4 regions of the Streptomyces sp. NPDC031111 genome follow, and region 3 is predicted to be linked to each of the others. Evidence: riboswitches for the same ligand, from Rfam matches in the RefSeq annotation. Region 3 holds a riboswitch; each other region holds the start of a gene.
What was found. Region 3 has a riboswitch for cyclic di-AMP ahead of ACZ470_RS39845 (M23 family metallopeptidase). Riboswitches for the same ligand answer to the same signal wherever they lie in the genome.

Region 1 (3,353 bases), on a different contig from region 3:
GCTTCCCCGGCGGCCTGAAGCCGCTCGCGGATCATGTGCACGGGCTCGGCATGCGGTTCGGCATCTGGGTCGAGCCGGAGATGGTCAACCCGGACAGCGACCTGTACCGGGCGCACCCGGACTGGGTGCAGTTCCAGCCGGGGCGGCGGCGCACGGAGTTCCGCAACCAGCTGGTCCTCAACCTCGCGCGCGAGGACGTCCGGGAGTACCTCTGGGAGCGGCTCGACGGGCTGCTCTCCGGCACCCCCGTCGACTATGTGAAATGGGACTTCAACCGCTGCTTCACCGACGCCGGCTGGCCGGACGACCCGTATCCGCAGCGGCTGTGGACCGACCATGTGCGCGGCCTGTACGCCCTGCTGGACCGGCTCCGGGCCGCCCATCCGGGCGTGGCCTTCGAGTCCTGCTCGGGCGGCGGCGGCCGGATCGACCTCGGTGTCCTCTCCCGTACCGACCAGGTGTGGACCTCGGACAACACCGACCCGCTCGACCGGCTCGCCATCCAGCACGGCTTCAGCCAGCTCCACCCGGCCCGGGTCATGGCCGCCTGGGTCACCGACAGTCCGAACGCGATGCTCAACGGGCGGGTCAGCCCGCTGCGTTTCCGGTTCGTCAGCGCCATGGCCGGGGTGCTCGGCATCGGCGGTGATCTCACCCGGTGGACGGGGGAGGAGCTCGCCGAGGCGCGGGAGTGGGTCGCGCTGTACAAGGAGATCCGGCCCCTCGTCCAGCGCGGTGACCTGTACCGGCTGCGCCCTCCGGAGGGCGGGCTGAGCGCGGTGCAGTACGTCCTCGGCGACCGGGCCGTCGTCCTGGCCTGCCTCCAGGCGCAGCACTTCGGAGAGCCCGTCCCGGCGCTCCGGCTGCGCGGCCTCGATCCGGACGCTTCGTACGAATGCCTCGAAACCGGCGAAACCCATCGAGGTGCCGTATTGCTGCACCACGGGCTGCGCACCGGTCTGCGGGGGGATCTGGATGCGGCGGTGTTCCGGCTGCGACGTCTGCGGCCGGGCGATTCAGGCGTTCTGTCCGATTAGGGAGTTTCGGCGGCTTCGCCATAACGTGCCCCGATAGAAAGGGAGATGGGAAAGGGGTGCGTGAGCATCGTCATATCCGTGACGATGTGTTGTCGCCATGCTCACGTAATTCTGGCGAATGACAAGGGAATTCACGGCGGAATCAGAATCCCGGTTGACGCTGGGTGACGTCATTTCCCCCTGTGGATCACGGAAAAACGGGTTCGCGGTGAACCTCGCGCTTGTCCCTTCGCGTCCGGGTCGCTTACGTTCGCCACCGATCCGGACGGACGCCTAATCCTGCCGCCGCCCGGAGCCTTCACACACTGACCCGTGCACGGCAGGAGCGGGGGACCCACAGGTACGACTGCCTGTTCCGGTTCCCGGAACGGCTTGGGGTTAAGCCGCGCGAAAACGCGGCCGGGCATCTCCAGTCCGAACCCGACAGCTCACCTCGTAGGCGCCGGAGAGGAATTCGTCATGCCCGCGAAGGGTAAGCACCGCCGTACCAAGGCCCAGCGTTTCACCCGCTCCATCGCCGTCGCCGGAACCGGTGGCGCCGCACTCGCCCTGCCGCTTCTCGGCGCCACCGGCGCGCACGCCGCCACGCCGCAGGCCGCCCCCGAAAAGGCAGTCCAGTCCCTTTCCGTGGCAGGCCAGAAGGCCACCGCCGAAAAGAGCGACGACGGCCGCACGTACATCGTGAAGGCCGGCGACTACCTCGCCAAGATCGCCGAGACGGAGCACGTCGACGGCGGCTGGAAGAAGCTCTACGCGGACAACCGCGAGGCCATCGGTGGCGACCCGTCGCTCATCCACCCCGGCCTGAAGCTCTCCGTCGACGGCAAGGCCGCCCCGAGCGCGCCGAAGAAGTCGTCCGCGCCGAAGGCCGCGGAGCCGAAGGCCGAGCAGCCCGCCGAGAAGCAGGCCGAGCAGCCCTCCTCGGACGCCTCCGCGCAGACCACCACCGCCGACCAGGCCGCGAGCACCTCCGGCTACTCCTCGCCGGTGCCCGGCGGCAGCCTCGGCACCGCCTACAAGGTGGCCGGCAGCATGTGGTCCAGCGGCTACCACACCGGCGTCGACTTCGCCGTCCCGACCGGTACTTCGCTGAAGGCCGTCGGCCCGGGCACCGTCGTCTCCGCCGGCTGGGCGGGCGCGTACGGCAACCAGGTCGTCATCCAGCTCGAGGACGGCCACTACGCCCAGTACGCCCACCTGTCCTCGCTGTCCGTCTCGGCCGGCCAGACGGTGACCGGCGGTCAGCAGGTCGGCCTCTCCGGCTCCACCGGCAACTCGACCGGCCCGCACCTGCACTTCGAGATCCGCACCACCCCGAACTACGGCTCGGACGTGGACCCGGTCGCGTACCTCTCCTCGAAGGGCGTCTCCATCGGCTGACCCCCGAGACAACCTGCCTGACACGCGCGCCGAAGGCCGGACCCCGATCCCCGGGTCCGGCCTCCGGCGTATTCCGGAGTTGGCCAACATTTTGAGGGTGTCTTATCTCACCGCACGTCAACCCTTCCTTACGGTCGCGTAGGTCACATTCCAAGGTGAATCATGGATCGCTGTGGCAGACGATTCGAAGAGTGACAGCAGAGCAGTGATCGGGTCGTACGTGGCGCTGGGGGACAGCTTCACCGAGGGCGTCGGCGACCCCGGACCCGACGGGGCGTTCGTCGGCTGGGCCGACCGGTTCGCCGTCCTTCTCGCCGACCGCAGGCCCGAAGGCGACTTCCAGTACACGAATCTCGCGGTGCGCGGAAAGCTGCTGGACCAGATCGTGGCGGACCAGCTGCCCCGGGCCGTCGAACTCGCCCCCGACCTGGTGTCGTTCTGCGCGGGCGGCAACGACATCATCCGTCCCGGCACCGACCCGGACGAAGTGGCCGAACGCTTCGAGCGGGCGGTCGCCGCGCTCACCGCCGTGTCCGGCACGGTCATGGTGACCACGGGGTTCGACACCCGCGGCGTCCCCCTGCTGAAGCATCTGCGCGGCAAGATCGCGACATACAACGGACATGTGCGGGCCATCGCCGACCGCTACGGCTGCCCCGTGCTCGACCTGTGGTCCCTCAGGAGCGTCCAGGACCGCAGGGCCTGGGACGCCGACCGGCTGCACCTCTCCCCCGAGGGGCACACACGCGTCGCGCTCCGCGCGGGACAGATCCTCGGCATGGAGATTCCCGCCGACCCGGAACAGCCCTGGCCGCCCCTGCCGCCCCGCGGCACCCTCGAGGTCCGCCGGGACGACGTCCACTGGGCCCGCGAGTACCTGGTGCCGTGGATCGGCCGCCGCCTGCGCGGGGAGTCGTCGGGCGACCACGTGACCGC
Region 2 (3,353 bases), on a different contig from region 3:
CTCCTCCGCCGCGTACGGCACCAGCAGCCCCTGGTCGGCCTCCAGGTTGTCGAAGACGAAGCTCGACACCGCGCAGCCGCGCAGCAGTTCACCGGTCTCCAGGGCGACACCGGGAGCCAGGACCGCGCCCTGGCAGTCCGACACCCCGAGCCCGATCGCCCGGCCCTGCCCCCACGCGCCCCGCTCGTACGGAAGGAAGCCCACCGGTTCCGTGCCCTCGTACAGCGACGCGACCCGGGCCCGCGCACGCACCCGGCCCACGGCGACGGTGAACTCCGGTTCCATGAAGGGGTTGCGCGGTGCGTCCGTCGCGGCGCGCAGTTCCCGCCAGCGCTCCCGTTCCCCCTCGCTGAGCTCCTCCGGCCTCAGCACGCGCATGCGTCCACTGCTCACCTGACCCCCCGATCAAGTCCCCCCTGGACTCTTGGAAGGTACCGCCCCGGAGCGGGGGGACGGTAGATAGCGGACCATGTTCTTGCCAAACGGTGAAAGAGTCCTGAACCGGTCCGTACCCGGCGATGACGGAAGCGGAAGCGCACGGAAAGCGAGCGGTTCCGTACACGGTGATGCACGGTGAATCGCGCCGTCGTGTTGTCCGTATTCTCTGATCATGGCCGCACCCACCGATTGTTCACTCATCGCCACCGACCTGGACGGGACGCTGCTGCGCGGCGACGACACCCTGTCCGACCGGTCCCTAGCCGCGCTCGCGCGGGTGGAGCGGGCAGGTGCCCGGCACCTCGTGGTGACGGGGCGACCGGCCCCCAGGGTGCGTCCGCTCCTGGACGACCTCGGCTGCACGGGGCTCGCGGTGTGCGGCCAGGGTGCGCAGGTGTACGACGCCGGCGCGGACCGGATGCTGTGGTCCGTCACGCTGGACCGGGAACTGGCGGAGACCGCGCTCGGCAAGATCGAGGCCGAGGTGGGGGAGGTGTACGCCGCGGTCGACCAGGACGGGGTCGACGGGCTGACGCTGATCGAGCCCGGCTATCTGATGCCGCATCCGACCCTGCCCGCCGTACGGGTGGAGCGGCGGGCCGAGCTGTGGGACATGCCGATCAGCAAAGTGCTGCTGCGCCACCCGGACCTGTCCGACGACGCGTTGGCGGCGGCGGCGCGGTCGGTGGTGGGCTCGCTGGCCACGGTCACCATGTCGGGTCCTGGCACCGTGGAGCTCCAGCCGTGCGGGGTGACCAAGGCGACGGGACTGGCGCTGGCCGCCGAGCACCTGGGGCTGAGCCCGGCGCGGACGATCGCCTTCGGCGACATGCCGAACGACATCCCCATGTTCGACTGGGCGGCCCACGGCGTCGCCATGGCCAACGCGCACCCCGAGCTGAAGGCGGTGGCAGACGAGGTCACCACGTCGAACGAGGACGACGGCGTGGCCGTCGTCCTCGAGCGACTGTTCGACAAGACGGCCGTGCTGGGCCGTCAGCGGGTGGCTCAGTACGCGCCGAAGACGTTGTCGATGGAGCCGTAGCGGTCGGCCGCGTAGTTGCAGGCCGCCGTGATGTTCGCGACCGGGTCGTACGGGTCGAAGGCGGTGCCGGGCACGTGGTAGGCCGCGAAGGTCGGGTCGATGACCTGGAGCAGGCCCTTCGACGGGGTGCCCGCGGCGGCGTTGGAGTCCCAGTTGTTGATGGCGAGCGGGTTGCCGGAGGACTCGCGCATGATGTTGCGGTGGATGCCCTCGTAGCTGCCCGGGATGCCGTGCTGCGCCATGACGTCCAGCGACTCGCGGATCCAGCCGTCGAGGTTGTCCGGGTAGGCGGTCGTGGCGGCGGCCGTGGTGGTCGTCGTGTCGGCCGTGGTGGCCGCGGAGGCGCCGGTGGCGCCGACCAGCGGCAGGGCGACCATGGCGACGCCGGTGCCGGCGACGGCGAGGGAGCGGACGAGGCGGCTGTTGCCGAAGCGGCGGTGCAGACCGGAAGTGGGCATGTCTGGGTTCCTCTCCTACGCCTGCGAGGTGAGCTGTCGGGTTCGGGCGGGAGAGTGCCCGGCCGTGCCCCTGCGGGCATGGCTTCACCCCTAGCCGTTCCGGCGCGTGGCCGGCCCGGCGGCTTACCTGGGTCCCCCGCTCCTGCCGTCATGAGTGATCGTCGGTGGTTGATGCGGGCGGCGGCAGGATTCGGCGTCCACCCGGCAGGCCGGGAACGTATGCGAGAGCACATGTCGGGAACAAGTGCGGCCGTCACGCATCACGCCGTTTGATCTTGAGTTGGGGTGTTTTGGGCGCTTGATCCTTTGCGAGTGCCAAGGGTCAACTCCACTCTGTGGAAGGGGGAAAGGGGAGTGAAGGCCCGTGGTGCGGGTACCGGGGTGCGCGTGACCCACTTCACTGGGGATCACTCGCGAGCGCATTTCTCGCCAAGGGGAATTCGCTTGGTATTTGCGGCAAATCGGACGTCGGGGCGGGCAGGATGGTTCGCGCGGCGAGGAGCGGTCCGGACGGCGGGCCGGAGGCCGGGCCGAGGAGTCGATCGCTACGTCCGTGAAAGTCAGGGAATGTCCGTTGTTATCAACCGATCAAAATCGCTCGCCTTTCGATCCCGTAGCGCCCTGCCCGTAACCCTGGGCGCTGGCGGTGATCGAAACGTGACCGGATACGCTGACTTGAGTGATGGCAGCGACCTATCGACAAACCGTGTAATCACCAGTGGACACCAGCAGACAGGAGACCCCTCGTGACCGTCGTCGGGCCGTTCGGGCTGAGCGTGCGGGACCAGGCTCTGGAAGCCGATGTCCAGGCCGGATTGACGGCTGTCGAGGAGGGGCTGCTCGAGGCCACCAAGAGTGAGGTGCCCTTCATCACAGGCGCCGCCCAGCACCTGGTGCGGGCCGGCGGCAAGCGGTTCCGTCCGCTGCTCGTGATGCTCGCCGCCCAGTTCGGCGACCCCTACGCGCCCGGTGTCGTGCCGTCGGCCGTGGTCGTGGAGCTGACCCACCTGGCCACGCTGTACCACGACGACGTGATGGACGAGGCCGAGGTGCGGCGCGGAGTCGCGAGCGCGAACGCCCGCTGGGGCAACTCCGTCGCGGTCCTCACCGGCGACTTCCTCTTCGCTCGGGCCTCGCACATCCTGGCCGACCTCGGACCGGAGGCCGTGCGGGTCCAGGCCGAGGCGTTCGAACGGCTGGTCACCGGTCAGATCCTGGAGACCGCGGGACCGCAGGACGGCCGCGACCCGGTCGACCACTACCTGGACGTGCTCGGCGGCAAGACCGGCTCGCTGGTCGCGGTCTCCTGCCGCTTCGGCGCGATGATGTCCGGCGCCGACGAGACGGTCGTGGACGTCCTCACCCAGTACGGCGAGCGGCTCGGCGTCGCCTTCCAGCTCGCCGACGACGTC
Region 3 (3,353 bases):
CCGTCGCGCACCGTCCCCGAAAACACCTGACCGGCAGCCCTGACGTCGGGGGGTCGTCGTCGGGACTGCCGGAATTCAGGGAGTGGGAGCCGGGAGGCTCAGACGCTGAGGCCCTTGCCCTGCAGCCAGGCCAGCGGGTCGATGCCCGAGGCGGAGCCGTCGGGGTGGACCTCGAGGTGGAGGTGGGCCCCGGTGGAGTTGCCGGTGGAGCCGACGCGGCCGATCACATCGCCGGTGTTGACCTTCTGGCCGACGCTGACGCTGATGGAGGACTGGTGGGCGTACCAGATCTCGGTGCCGTCGTCGAGGGTGAGCACGGTCTTGTAGCCGTAGGAGCCGTCCCAGCCGGCGGAGGTGATCGTGCCGGTGTGGACCGCCTTGATCAGCGTGCCCGTGGGGGCGGCGAAGTCGAGGCCGGTGTGCTGGCCGGACGACCAGTAGGCGCCGGCCTGACCGAACGTCGAGCTGAGGGTGTACGAGGAGGTCGGCAGCGCGTACTGCTTGGCCAGCTCGGCGAGGCGCTCGGCCTCGGCCTTCTTCCTGGCCTCCTCCTCCGCCTTCTCCTTGGCGGCCTCGGCCTTGGCCTTGGCCTCCTTCTCCGCCTTGGCGGCGGCCTCGGCGGCCGCCTTCTCGGCGGCGGCGACGGCCTCCGCCTCGGCCTTGGCCTCGGCCTGGACCTGCTGCTGCTCGACCTGGGCCATGATCCGGGCGCGCAGCGCCTCGCCGGCGTCGGCGCCCTGCTCGGTGTCGGCGGTGGTCACGCCGATGTCGCTGAGCGGGGTGGCCGAGCCCTTGGGCGTTTCCTCGTCGGAGAGGAGGGAACCCACGTTCGGAAGGTCCGGCACGGAGATCGAGACCGGGGGCTTGCCGGTCTGCGCGGTGGCCATGCCGCCCGCGCCGACGGCCGCTATGACACCGACACCCAGGACGGTGGAGCTGCGGGCGAGTCCTCCGCCGCGCTGCTTGGAGACGCGGTGCCGGCCCCGTACGGGGCGGATGGAATCCGCGGTGGGGTTCCACTCCTCGAAGGGGCCCTCGTCGGTGCGGGTGCCGCCGTAGGCGAAGGTGTCGCTCGGCTTGAACGGGGCCTCGGGGGCAGGCGGGTTGGACGCCACGTGGGCGTACTCCTTTCCTTCCGTCTTCGCCTACCGGGTTAGCTGACGGGTTCGGAGCGGGAAGGTCTCCTACGCGCGTATACGAGCCGTGTTTCCACGGCGGTATCCACGCGATTCACCCCATGGTGGTGGTTCCCCGGTTCCCTTGCGGGATTCGGCGCGTGCGCACGGAGCCGACTTCTGTGACGGCTGGGACGACCGCGCTGCGTTATCGAACGTTAATAGACGCGAGGGCTGGATTCCAAGCCGTTCCTCTTGATCATTAACGATTTTCGCGTGGACGTAAGCGCCACGGGCGGTCAAAAACGGGCGAGTTGACCGCATCTCACGTGACGGATGATTCCTGACGGTGTGTCAGTTGTTATGCGCTGCGGGGTGGATCGCTCACGGTCAGTGAGGGTGGGGGTTCGGGTGGGAAAACACCGAGGGCCGGAATCCATTTCGGATTCCGGCCCTCGGCTTCAGTAGCGGGGACAGGATTTGAACCTGCGACCTCTGGGTTATGAGCCCAGCGAGCTACCGAGCTGCTCCACCCCGCGTCGGTAGGACCAGTGTACGCCATGCGCGGGACACGCCGCACACCCATTACCGGCGGGGCCTCCTCAGCCGCGGAGGAGGTGGCTGTTCGGCGCCTTGGCGCGGTCCTCGTGCTCGGGCAGGAGCACGACGCTGGCGCCCCCGGCCTCCAGCACGCCGCTGCCGTCGGCGCCGGGCACGAAGGTGTCCGGCTCGCGCCAGGCCGTGACCACCCGCCGTACCCCCGCGTCCAGGATCAGCCGGGCGCAGGGCGCCAGCCGGGACGCGCGGCGGGCGCAGGGCTCCAGGCTGGAGTAGACGGTGGCGGTGGCGAGCCGGGGGTCCGTGGGGTCGGTCCTGGCGAGCGCGGCCTCCTCCGCGTGCACCACGGGGTCCGCACCCTCCCGGGAGTGGCCGCGCGCCAGCTCCGTGCCGTCGGCGGCCACCACGACCGCGCCCACGCTGAACGCCGTCTCCGAGGGCGGGCACAGGGTGGCCAGCTCGCAGGCGAGGGCCAGCCAGTGGTGGTCGGCGGCGGAGGGCAGCGGGCCGGTGCCGGGCGCGGTGGGCTCGTAGCGCATCAGGACCACGTCGCCGACCGGGCGGGTCTCCACCAGCCGCAGCCTGCCGCCCTGGTAGGAGCCGGGACCGAAGAGGCGGGGCGCCTCCGGGTCGCCGACGAACAGCGGGGCCACGACCAGCTGGAGCTCGTCGGCGAGGCCCTGGGTGATCAGCTGGGTGTGGATCAGTCCGCCGCCCTCGACCATGAGCCGCCGCACACCGCGCACGGCGTGCAGATGCGCCAGGAGCCGTCGCCAGTCGAGTTCGGTGCCGAGCGGGACGACGTCGGCGGCGAGGCCGAGGGCGCGGGCCCGCTCGGCGCCCTTGTCGGTGGTGTAGAGGACCTTCTCACCGCCGGTGTGCCAGAACCGGGCCGCCGGGTCCAGCTCGCCGGAGCCGCTGACGGTGACCTTGAGCGGGTACTCGGCCCGGCCCCCGGCGAGACGGGCGGCGCGCCGCTCCGGCGAGTTGACCAGCAGCCGCGGATTGTCGGCGCGGATCGTGCCGGCGCCGACCAGGATGGCGTCCACGGACGCCCGCACCTCGTCGACCCGGTCGAAGTCGGCCGGGCCGGACAGCAGCAGCCGCTCGGGGCCGGTGTCGTCCAGGTAGCCGTCGAGGGAGACGGCGGCGGACAGCAGGACGTAGGGGTGGGGCATCGTTTCCTACTCCGGGTGGGGCGGGCGGGCCTGTGCGGGTCCAGTCTGACAACAGGAACGGCGGACCGGTGCCCCGGTTCAGGGCTCGATCAGCCCGACGCGGATGGCGTACCGGGTGAGTTCCAGGCGGTCCCGGAGGCCGAGCTTGGCCAGCAGGTTGGCGCGGTGCCGCTCGACCGTCTTGGGGCTGATCACCAGGAGCCCGGCGATCTGCTGCGAGGTGTGGCCCTCGGCGACGAGTTTGAGGATCTCCTCCTCGCGGTCGGTGATCGCCTTGGCCGGCGGGGTGCGGCCCTCCCGCGCCAGGTCGAGGTAGTGGTGGATGAGGGCGTTGACGGCGCCGGGATAGAGGAAGGGCTCGCCGCGCATGGTGGCGTGGCACGCCTCGACGAGGTCGCGGTCGGCGACGGACTTCAGGACGTAGCCCGAGGCACCGGCGGCGAGGGCCTCGAAGAAGAACTGCTCGTTGTCGTACATGGTCAGGATGAGGATGCGGGTCTCC
Region 4 (3,353 bases), on a different contig from region 3:
GCTGGTCGCCGAGGGTCTCGAGGAGCTCCCCGAGACCGTCTGACAATTCCAACGGCGCGGGGATCATCCGTCCCGTCACGGAATCCACCGCACCGAAGAAAGGTCCGCCCGAGCCATCGGGCGGGCCTTTCCTTTTCCCTTTTCGGGCAGCAGAAAAATACCCTGGGAAAAGGGCACCCTCTTTGTATACGGCGCCCGTGTTAATGCCGGAGGCTCGGAATGTTTACGGGATGTTGCGAGTTCCTCACACGGTCCGTGCGGGCGCCGCGGTCGGCGCCGGCGGCGAAACGCAGCCGGTGCCCTGCGCTCGCGCGCTCGGTGTGCAGCGCCGTGACCGCCCGCGCGCGGTCGCCGTCGCCGCGCGCCACCGCGTCCACGATCGCGCCGTGCTCCGCCCAGTACTCGACGGGGTCGGCGGGCCCCTCACTGGAGTACATCCAGGCGATCTTGTGCCGCAGCTGGGTCAGCGTCGACGTCAGCGCCGGGCTGCCGGAGGCCTGGGCGAGCGTCTCGTGGAACCAGCCGCTCAGGGAGCGCAGGTCGTCGCTGTTGCCCTGGCGGGCGCGCTCCTGCCCGAGCCGGACCAGGCCGCGCAGCACCTTCAGATGGGCCTCGGTGCGGCGCTGCGCCGCACGGGAGGCACCCAGCGGCTCCAGGAGCATGCGCATCTCCAGCAGGTCGGCGGCCTCCTGCTCGGTGGGTTCCGCGACGCAGGCGCCCGCGTGCCGCCGGGTCACCACGAACCCCTCGGCCTCCAGCGTGCGCAGCGCCTCCCGGACGGGGACGCGGGAGACGCCGTAACGGCGGGCGAGGACTTCCTCGGTGAGCCGGCCGCCGCGCTCGTAGACACCCGCGACGATGTCGTCCCGGATCGCCGTGCACACCGAGTGCGCGGGAATACGCATGACCGACCTCCGGCTTAATCCCCGTGAAACGTCGTCGATGGACGTGTGTTCCGTGACTCTATTGCAATGAGGGGGAATTTCCGACGGCGGGCCGGAATCCATGCACTTTTTTTGGACAAGCGGCCCCTGAAAACGCCGAAGGCCCCGGCTCGGGAGCCGGGGCCGCGCCGAAGGCAGGGCGTCAGAGGTTCACGCCGTGCCCGCGAAGGTAGGCGACGGGGTCGAGGTCGGAGCCGTACTCGGCGCTCGTACGGGCCTCGAAGTGCAGGTGCGCCCCCGTGACGTTGCCGGTCGCGCCGGAGAGGCCGATCCGCTGCCCGGCGGTGACCTGCTGGCCCACCGTGACGGAGATGGACGACAGGTGGCCGTACTGGGTGTACGTGCCGTCGTTCATCCTGATGACGACCTGGTTGCCGTACGAGCCGCCCCAGCCGGCCTCGACGACGGTGCCGATGCCGACCGACTGGACCGGGGTGCCGCTCGCGGCGTGGAAGTCGACACCGGTGTGGCTGCCGGAGGACCACACGGCGCCGCCGGTCTTGTAGCCGGTCGAGACGTACGAGCCGGGGATCGGGGAGACGAAGGTGTTGAGCCGCTCGCGCTCGGCCTCGCGCGCGGCGCGCTCCTTCTCCGCGCGGGCCTTCTCGGCGGCCTTGGCCGCCTTCTCGCGCGCGGCCTCCTCGGCGGCCTTCCGCGCGGCGGCCTCGGCGGCCTCGCGGGCGGCCTCGTGCTGGGCGGCCGCCTGGGCGTCGATCCGGTCGGCGACCGCGTCGCCCAGGGTGACGACGGGGGTGAGGCCGGTCCGTGCGGCAGCGGGTTCGGCGGCGAGCGCGGGGGCCGCGAGGGAGCCGACGACGCCGGTGGAGGCGAGGGCCGCGACGCCCGCCGCACGGGCGGTGCCGCGCTGCGTCCGGCTGGGACGACGGTGCTTCCCGGTGGCGCGGGTGAACGCCATGTACAGGCTGGTCCTTTCCTTCCCTCTCGCCTACCGGGTTAGCTGACGGGTTCGGAGCAGGAAGGTCTCCTACGGGCCCCCTCGCGACACGCGCGGGCGCCCGATTCACCCCAGGGACTGCGGTGGGTCCCCGGCTCCCCTGGCTCGCGCCGTACGGGGACTCGGCGATGACTGTCCGGTGCCGCGGATGCGGCGCACTGCCCGACGAACAGCCCGGACGACGCTAAGCAGGCCGTCTTCCAATCCCCAAACGGATCCCGGGTTTTGTAGCGCATCCCACAGGGCAGACAGGCAACTTCCGCCCCGATTCGGGCATAAGCGGGCCCTGGTGACTTTCGTGTCACCAGGGCCCGTACGCGCGTGTGTCCCGGCGGATCGCTACTCGGCCGCCACGACGGTGACTTCACCGATGCCGAGGGCCTCGACGGGCGCCTTGATCTGCGCCGCGTCACCGACGAGTACCGTCACCAGACGGTCCCCCGGGAAGGCGTTCACGACGGCCGCGGTCGCCTCCACGGTGCCGGTCGCGGCCAACTGCCGGTACAGGTCGGCCTGGTAGTGGTCGGGCAGGTGCTGCTCGACCTGGTCGGCCAGGGTGCTCGCGACGGCCGCGGCGGTCTCGTACTTGAGCGGCGCGACCCCCACGAGGTTCTGCACGGCGACGTCGCGCTCGTCGTCGGTGAGCCCCTCCGCGGCGAGCGTGCGCAGCACCGTCCACAGGTCCTCCAGAGCGGGACCGGTGTTCGGGGTGTCGACCGAGCCGCTGATGGCGAGCATCGCGGCGCCCGTGCCGTCCGGGGCGGACCTGAGGACCTGGCCGAACGCCCGTACGCCGTAGGTGTAGCCCTTCTCCTCGCGCAGCACGCGGTCCAGGCGGGAGGTGAGGGTGCCGCCGAGGCAGTACGTGCCGAGCACCTGCGCGGCCCACACCCGGTCGTGCCGGTCGGGGCCGATGCGGCCCAGCAGCAGCTGCGTCTGGACGGCGCCGGGGCGGTCGACGATCACGACGCGGCCGGTGTCGTCGGCGACCACCGGCGGAATGGGCCGGGGCTCGGCCGGGGAGCCGGTCCAGGAGCCGAGCGTGTCGCCGAGCAGCGCGTCCAGGTCGATGTCCGTGAGGTCGCCGACGACCACCACGGTCGCCGTCGCCGGGCGGACGTGCTTCTCGTAGAAGGCGCGTACGGCGGCCGAGTCGATGCCGGCGACCGTGTCCTCGGTGCCCTGGCGGGGGCGCGACATGCGCGAACTCGCCGGGAACAGTTCCTTGGAGAGCTCCTTGGCGGCACGACGGGAGGGGTTGGCCAGCTCGTGCGGGATCTCGTCGAGGCGGTTGCGGACGAGCCGCTCGACCTCACTGTCGGCGAACGCGGGCGCCCTCAGGGCGTCGGCGACCAGTCCGAGGCCCTTCGCGAGCCGTGAGGCCGGGACCTCCAGGCTGAGGCGGACGCCGGGGTGGTCGGCGTGCGCGTCGAGGGTGGCGCCGCAGCGCTCCA

Region 1: linked by a shared signal. The riboswitch ahead of ACZ470_RS10195 (M23 family metallopeptidase) and the one ahead of ACZ470_RS39845 (M23 family metallopeptidase) in region 3 are both predicted to bind cyclic di-AMP.
Region 2: linked by a shared signal. The riboswitch ahead of ACZ470_RS04585 (transglycosylase SLT domain-containing protein) and the one ahead of ACZ470_RS39845 (M23 family metallopeptidase) in region 3 are both predicted to bind cyclic di-AMP.
Region 4: linked by a shared signal. The riboswitch ahead of ACZ470_RS29040 (M23 family metallopeptidase) and the one ahead of ACZ470_RS39845 (M23 family metallopeptidase) in region 3 are both predicted to bind cyclic di-AMP.

The regions. Positions count from the first base shown of each region.
Region 1 is NZ_JBVIGS010000003.1:718,641-721,993, forward strand. Features, by position in the region: gene ACZ470_RS10190 (alpha-galactosidase) at 1-1,037, shown strand, start outside; cyclic di-AMP (ydaO/yuaA leader) riboswitch at 1,331-1,494, shown strand; gene ACZ470_RS10195 (M23 family metallopeptidase) at 1,497-2,417, shown strand; gene ACZ470_RS10200 (SGNH/GDSL hydrolase family protein) at 2,623-3,353, shown strand, end outside.
Region 2 is NZ_JBVIGS010000002.1:197,518-200,870, forward strand. Features, by position in the region: gene ACZ470_RS04575 (GNAT family N-acetyltransferase) at 1-378, opposite strand, end outside; gene ACZ470_RS04580 (HAD family hydrolase) at 611-1,483, shown strand; gene ACZ470_RS04585 (transglycosylase SLT domain-containing protein) at 1,447-1,941, opposite strand; cyclic di-AMP (ydaO/yuaA leader) riboswitch at 1,945-2,115, opposite strand; gene ACZ470_RS04590 (polyprenyl synthetase family protein) at 2,688-3,353, shown strand, end outside.
Region 3 is NZ_JBVIGS010000045.1:2,061-5,413, reverse strand. Features, by position in the region: gene ACZ470_RS39845 (M23 family metallopeptidase) at 99-1,115, opposite strand; cyclic di-AMP (ydaO/yuaA leader) riboswitch at 1,128-1,285, opposite strand; tRNA gene ACZ470_RS39840 (tRNA-Met) at 1,581-1,654, opposite strand; gene ACZ470_RS39835 (dihydrofolate reductase family protein) at 1,718-2,851, opposite strand; gene ACZ470_RS39830 (response regulator transcription factor) at 2,930-3,353, opposite strand, start outside.
Region 4 is NZ_JBVIGS010000016.1:103,482-106,834, forward strand. Features, by position in the region: gene ACZ470_RS29030 (HPr family phosphocarrier protein) at 1-43, shown strand, start outside; gene ACZ470_RS29035 (GntR family transcriptional regulator) at 201-905, opposite strand; gene ACZ470_RS29040 (M23 family metallopeptidase) at 1,087-1,860, opposite strand; cyclic di-AMP (ydaO/yuaA leader) riboswitch at 1,873-2,037, opposite strand; gene ACZ470_RS29045 (M16 family metallopeptidase) at 2,239-3,353, opposite strand, start outside.